DNA from 3 places in the Paludibacterium paludis genome. Region 3 is predicted to be linked to each of the others. Evidence: predicted binding sites of a transcription regulator. Region 3 holds the regulator's gene; each other region holds the start of a gene.
What was found. Region 3 encodes HrcA, which represses chaperone genes, less so after heat shock. Its sites were predicted from a motif close to ATTAGCACTCGNNNNNNNCGAGTGCTAAT; they were not measured.
Positions count from the first base shown of each region.

Region 1 (2,248 bases), 2.0 Mb from region 3:
GTATCCTGCCAGAGCGTTGCCCTGCTGGATGCGGACAGCGAGACCAGATGCAGGGTCGGACTGTGCTCTAGCGCGCCGGCAAGGCGGTTGCGTTCCTCGGTGGCCAGATCGCGCAGCAGCGCGGATATCTGCAGCGGGTCGGGGGCCGGACGCTCCTGCTGGTCGTTCATCAGTAACGACGCGCGGAACACCTCCATCGCGTTCAGTACCGCCGGGTCCAGGTGGCCCGCTTCGCCTGGTTCGGCGTCAAGGGCAAAGATGAACTTGCGCAGGGCGATGGCGGCGAGGACGCGCGCCATGTCCTGGAACTGGCGGCTCAGTTGTGCTGTGGGAAGACCTTGCATGATGATCGTCTCTCCTTGAGAAAACGCTCATCGTATCGGTGTGGCTGGCGCGCTCCCATCGGAGGACTCCGAAACCCGGTGGGCAAAGAAAAAGGCTCCCGGGGGAGCCTTTTGTCAGTCCAGAAGGACAGTGCCTTCCGTTAGCGCCGTTTTCATTCGCGTCAGCGCCTTGGCTTCGATCTGGCGGATGCGCTCCGCCGACACACCGAATTCCGCGGCCAGTTCGTGCAGGGTCGCGCCGCCATCGTCGGCCAGCCAGCGCGCCTCAACGATTCGCCGGCTGCGCGGATCCAGCACGGAAAGGGCATGTTCCAGGCCTTCGGTCTGCATCGTGTCGAATGCCTTGCGTTCGAGCATGCGGGTCGGTTCGGCATCGGCATCGGCCAGCCAGTCGATCGGGGCGAATCCCTCGTCGTCGCCATCATCGGCGACGAGCGCGATGTCCTGCCCGGACAACCGGGTTTCCATTTCCAGCACTTCTTCGCGCTTGACGCCAAGATTGTCGGCGATCGCCTGGGCTTCGCTATCGGTCAGCGCGGAGAAGCCCCGCTTCATGCTGCGCAGATTGAAAAACAGCTTGCGCTGCGGCTTGGTGGTCGCGATGCGAACCAGACGCCAGTTGCGCAGGATGAATTCGTGAATTTCCGCCTTGATCCAGTGCACGGCGAAAGAGAACAGGCGCACGCCGCGATTGGGCTCGAAACGCTTGACCGCCTTCATCAGTCCGATATTGCCTTCCTGGATCAGGTCGGCCTGCTGCAGTCCGTAGCCGTTGTAGCCGCGCGCGATCGAAACGACGACGCGCAGGTGCGAGAGTACCAGCTTGCGCGCCGCTTCCAGGTCGTTTTCCTGGTTGTAGCGGACAGCCAGTTCGTTCTCTTCCTCGGCAGTCAGCATCGGTACGCTGTTCACGGCCTGAATGTACTGTTCCAGGCTACCGCTGGACGACGGGACGGGCAAAGTAAACGTAGCGTTCATGAGTCAAACTACCTCCTTGGTGGGTAGAGCAATCTTAGCACTCGTATTAGTCGAGTGCCAGAAGGGAAAGTTTCCCTGCCCGGAGTATTTTTCTATCGGTGCTGTAGCGGGAAACTATCCTGGTGCCAGTCGGGAGTCAGCGGGGTTCCAGTTGGCGCAGGTGATGGCCGGTGGCCAGTCGTGCGCCGAGCATGGCCAGCGCCGCGGCGGCGGCCACGACGATTGCCAGCTCGCCCGCGCTAAGAGGCTGCAAATCCACCCTCTCATTATATAGCTGCGCGAACTCGGCCAGGGCTGGGTTGGCGATGGCGACCAGCCACAGTGTCAGTCCCCAGGCGATCAACGCCGCGAGCACGCCCTGCCAGAAGGCGTGATAAAGGAAGGGGCGTCTGATGAAGCTGTCGGTGGCGCCGATGAGTTTGGCGACCTCGATTTCATCCTTCCGCGCCAGGATCTGCATGCGGATGGTGTTGTGGGTGATGATGATCAGGGCGATCCCCAGTACCGAGGCGAGGAAGACTGTCAGTTTCTTGCCGAGCTCGACCATGCCGTACAGGCGCTTGGCCCAGTGGGCGTCGAACTGCGCGGTTTCCACCATGGGCAGCCCCGACAGTTCCTTTTGCAGCATCTCAAGCTCCGCCGGCTCCAGCGTGGACGGTGTCACGACAAAGGCGTCCGGCAGCGGATTGCTCTCCAGCCCCTCGGTCAATCCGCTCAGCCCGTTGCGGTTTTCCATGTCCTTGAGCGCCTGCTGTTTGCTGATGAACTCGTAACGCTTGATGCGCGGGTGCTTGCGCAGTGTACTGTTCACCGCGGCCAGATCGGCGTCTTCGGCCGACATCTCCATGAACAGGGTGATCTGGGGTGTGGCGCTCAGACGACCGACCCAGGCCTGCAGGCTGTTCACGCCAAGGTACAGGGTCAGC
Region 1 is NZ_CP069161.1:3,866,803-3,869,050, reverse strand. It holds gene JNO50_RS17905 (hypothetical protein) at 1-344, opposite strand, end outside; gene rpoH (RNA polymerase sigma factor RpoH) at 459-1,322, opposite strand; gene ftsX (permease-like cell division protein FtsX) at 1,459-2,248, opposite strand, start outside.
Region 1: the regulator HrcA is predicted to act here: its motif matches at 1,356-1,384, upstream of rpoH (RNA polymerase sigma factor RpoH).

Region 2 (2,248 bases), 1.8 Mb from region 3:
CTTCGCCTTCGACATCTTCGGCGATGATCAGCAGCGGACGGCCGGACTTGGCGACTTGCTCGAGAACCGGCAGCAGATCGCGGATGTTCGAGATTTTCTTGTCGAACAGCAGGATGAACGGATTGTCCAGAGCGGCGATCTGCTTGTCCTGATTGTTGATGAAGTACGGCGACAGGTAGCCGCGGTCGAACTGCATGCCTTCGACGACATCCAGCTCGTTGTTCAGGGACTTGCCGTCCTCGACGGTGATCACGCCTTCCTTGCCGACTTTTTCCATCGCGTTGGCGATGATTTCACCGATATCGGAGTCGGAGTTGGCGGAAATGGAGCCGACCTGGGCGATTTCCTTGCTGGTCGCGCACGGCTTGGCGATTTTCTTCAGCTCGGCGACCAGGGATACGACGGCCTTGTCGATACCGCGCTTCAGATCCATCGGATTCATGCCGGCGGCAACGAATTTCATGCCTTCCTGAACGACGGCCTGGGCCAGTACGGTCGCGGTGGTGGTGCCGTCGCCGGCGACGTCGGAGGTCTTGGAAGCGACTTCCTTGACCATTTGCGCGCCCATGTTCTCGAACTTGTCCTTCAGCTCGATTTCCTTGGCGACGGAAACGCCGTCCTTGGTGATGGTCGGAGCGCCGAAGGAACGGTCCAGAACCACGTTGCGGCCTTTCGGGCCCAGGGTGACCTTCACGGCGTCGGCCAGGATGTTGACACCGGTAACCATCTTGGCACGGGCGGAATCACCGAAACGTACGTCTTTAGCAGCCATTGTTAAACTCTCCAGTATTCAGTCAGTTTCGACAGGGGTCGGAATTACTCTACGACGATGCCCATCACGTCTTCTTCACGCATCACCAGCACTTCATCGCCGTCGATCTTGACGGTCTGGCCGGAGTACTTGCCGAAGAGGACCTTGTCGCCCACTTTCAGTTCCAGAGGATGGCGATCGCCGTTTTCCAGAATCTTGCCGTTGCCAACGGCCAGGACTACGCCCATATCCGGCTTTTCTGCGGCGGCGCCCGGCAGAACGATACCGGACGCGGTTTTTTCTTCCGCCTCGAGGCGCTTGATCACAACACGGTCATGCAGAGGACGAATTACCATTGTTCTCTCCTGAATTTCAGAGGCTGTTGAAAGTTGAACTCATCAAACCAGCGGGAACCGAATGCATTTGGCACTCGGCCTTGACGAGTGCTAATGATATGGGCGCACAAAAGGGGTTTCAAGAGCGACGAAGAGTGAAATTTTTTCAATCGCCCAGAGCGCTGCGATTGATTATACAATCAGGCCCATGGCGGCGATTACACGAGTCCATGCGTCTTCGCGAATTCGGCGATGGCAATCGAGTTCTTCAACTTCAGCTTGTTCAACACCCTGGCCTTGTACGTGCTGACGGTTTTCTGGCTGATATAGAAAATTTCCGAGATTTCCTTGTTGCTGTAACCCTTGGCGATATAGCGCATGATGGCCAATTCCCTGACGGACAGACTCGACAGCGCGTCAGTCGCCTTGCCGTAGGCGGGCCGTCCCTGGGACGCGAGGATGTCTTCCGCGGGAAAACAGTTGTAGCCGGACATGACGGCGCTCGCCGCATTGTAGACTTCCATCATGTCTTTCGATTTCGTCACATAGCCATTGGCTCCCTCTTCGGCCGCCTTGACGGCATAAATCCGCTCCTCCTGCCCGGTCAGAACCAGAATCTTGATCTTCTCGTCGACCCCCTTGATCCGCCGTATCAGCGCCAGCCCGTCCGAGCGCGGCAAACACAAATCCAGCACCACAAGGTCGGGCTTGTGCTGCCGGATTTTTTCCAGTCCTTCCTGCCCGTTGTCGGACTCGTCGACAATGGAAAACTCCTGCCATTTTTCCAGCAGCCCCTTGATGGCGAGACGAATCGCCGGATGATCGTCGATCACAATGACTTTTTTCATTGTCAGGCACCTTCCTGAATCGCGAGATGGTTATGTGGTTTGGCGAAAACAAGAACCGCAAGGTTCCGCTGACAGCCCTTCCGGACGGCTCCGGAACCGACATAGAGCCAATCCAGAGTTTATGCACTAGACGATTGTCACGGCTTGTCGGAGGAGGAGCAATCAGATGCATCACCGAATGGATTTGCTCATTCCGATGTGTCTGTAAGCATGTTTACGGAAACACGTAGCGAATGGATGGAAAACAAGAAGGAGGGATCAGGAGGAAGAATCCGCCCTGCCGGCAGTAACGGAAGGAATGAAAAAACAGCGCG
Region 2 is NZ_CP069161.1:3,646,297-3,648,544, forward strand. It holds gene groL (chaperonin GroEL) at 1-772, opposite strand, end outside; gene groES (co-chaperone GroES) at 817-1,107, opposite strand; gene JNO50_RS16955 (response regulator transcription factor) at 1,305-1,934, opposite strand.
Region 2: the regulator HrcA is predicted to act here: its motif matches at 1,174-1,202, upstream of groES (co-chaperone GroES).

Region 3 (2,248 bases):
TCGCGGAACATCGGCTCGTTCCAGAAGCTCTTGCGGAACTGGTACCACGGTCTGGACGTGGAAGGCCGGTCGAGAATGGCCATTACATTCGGCTTCAACTCGACATTGGCAAACACCGCCTCCAGGGCGGGCCGATCGAACTCGCCCTTGGCCACCTCTTCGTCGATGTAGCGCTGAACGTCGGCTCTCGCGAGGAAAGCGGCATCCGCGAAGACCGGGCCCGACAGCGTCAGGGCGATCAGGGCAAGAGGCAGACGAAAGGGTTTGACGGGTTTCACAGGAGACTTTCTTCCGGCAAAGCGGATTCAGGATTCAGAAAAGGACAGCGCCGAGGAGACCAGCCGCGCCGTGATATCGACAATCGGGATCACACGTTCGTAGTCCATGCGTGTCGGACCGATCACGCCAAGGGTGCCGACGATGTTGTCGTTGATCCGGTAGGGCGCCGTCACCACCGAGCATTCGTCGAGGGTCATCACGCCGGACTCCTTGCCGATGAAAATGTTCACGCCTTGCGCTTCGCAACTCTGGCTCAGCAGCTTCATCAGGTCCGTCTTGCGCTCGAAAATGCCGAACAGCTCGCGCAGACGGGTCATGTTGTCCGAAAGGTCGCGCACGTTGAGCAGGTTGCTGCCGCCGCTGATCACCACCGCGTCCCCGGCTCGCGCCTGGCTGTCGCGCCCGAGTCGGATCGCCGCGCCCATCAGCTCGGAGATGTCGCCCTGCAGGCGCGACAGCTCCGCTTCCAGGCCGCGAAGCACGGTGGACAGCCCCTGACCGGCATAATGGGCGTTGATAAAATTGGCCGCCTCGATCAGCTCCGCGGGCGAATAATCGCGCTCGGTCGCCAGAAGGTGGTTCTGAACGTCGCCGTCCAGCGTGACGAGGATGAGCAGCACGCGGTGGCCGCTCAAACGCAGAAAATCCACCTGCCGGAACGTCACGTCCGCGCGCTGCGGCGTCATCACCACACCGGCGAAGCGGGTGAGCCCGGAGAGCAGCGCAGACGCCGCCTGGGCGAGCTTTTGCGGGCTGTCCGGCTGCAACGAGTGCTCCAGTTCGCGCACATCCTCCTCGGCCGGCGGCCCGTACGTCAGAAGGTTGTCGACAAACAGCCGGTACCCCAGTTGGGTCGGCACCCGCCCGGCGGAGGTATGCGGCGAGACGATCAGCCCCATGTCCTCCAGGTCGGCCATGATATTGCGGATCGACGCCGGAGACAGCTCCAGCCCCGGCACGGCGGTCAGGGCTCGGGACGCCACGGGCAGTCCGTCGGCGATATAGCGTTCGATCAGCGCCTTAAGGAGACGCTGGGCACGGTCGTTGAGCATGGTTTCCATTGCGGTCGGTCTGGCATGTCGGCATGCGCCGCCCCCGGGCGGCGGCCGATGAGGCAAAATAGCGCAAATCGCATGGACAGCGCCAGTCCCCATTCTAGATGGCGGCGTCTCCCCGTCTTGTCAAGATGCGGCCCGCGCCCATTTGTGGCCAACCGTCTTTGTGCGATAATCGCCGGCATCTATCAGTCCGTTTACTTGAACAGTGGAGAAAGCATGGCGGAGCGTTCCGAAGACAAGAGCCGCGCGCTGGCGGCTGCCCTTGCCCAGATCGAAAAGCAGTTCGGCAAGGGTTCGATCATGCGCATGAGCGACAATCAGATCACCGAAAACCTGCAGGTCATTTCGACCGGCTCGCTGGGTCTTGACCTGGCGCTCGGCGTCGGCGGCCTGCCGCGCGGCCGCGTCGTGGAAATCTACGGACCCGAATCCTCGGGCAAAACCACACTGTGTCTGCAGGTGGTCGCCGAAGCCCAGAAGCTGGGCGGCACCTGCGCCTACATCGACGCGGAAAACGCGCTGGACCCGGTCTATGCGCAAAAGCTCGGCGTACAGGTCGAAGACCTGCTGATTTCCCAGCCGGACACCGGTGAGCAGGCGCTCGAGATCTGTGACATGCTGGTGCGCTCGAGCGGTGTGGACGTCATCGTGGTCGACTCGGTGGCCGCCCTGGTGCCGAAGGCCGAAATCGAGGGCGAGATGGGCGACTCCCACGTCGGCCTGCAGGCCCGCCTGATGTCCCAGGCGCTGCGCAAGCTGACCGGCAACATCAAGCGCACCAACACCCTGGTGATCTTCATCAACCAGATCCGCATGAAGATCGGCGTGATGTTCGGCAATCCGGAAACCACCACCGGCGGCAACGCGCTCAAATTCTACGCGTCGGTGCGCATGGACATCCGCCGCGTCGG
Region 3 is NZ_CP069161.1:1,832,220-1,834,467, reverse strand. It holds gene mltB (lytic murein transglycosylase B) at 1-278, opposite strand, end outside; gene hrcA (heat-inducible transcriptional repressor HrcA) at 306-1,331, opposite strand; gene recA (recombinase RecA) at 1,554-2,248, shown strand, end outside.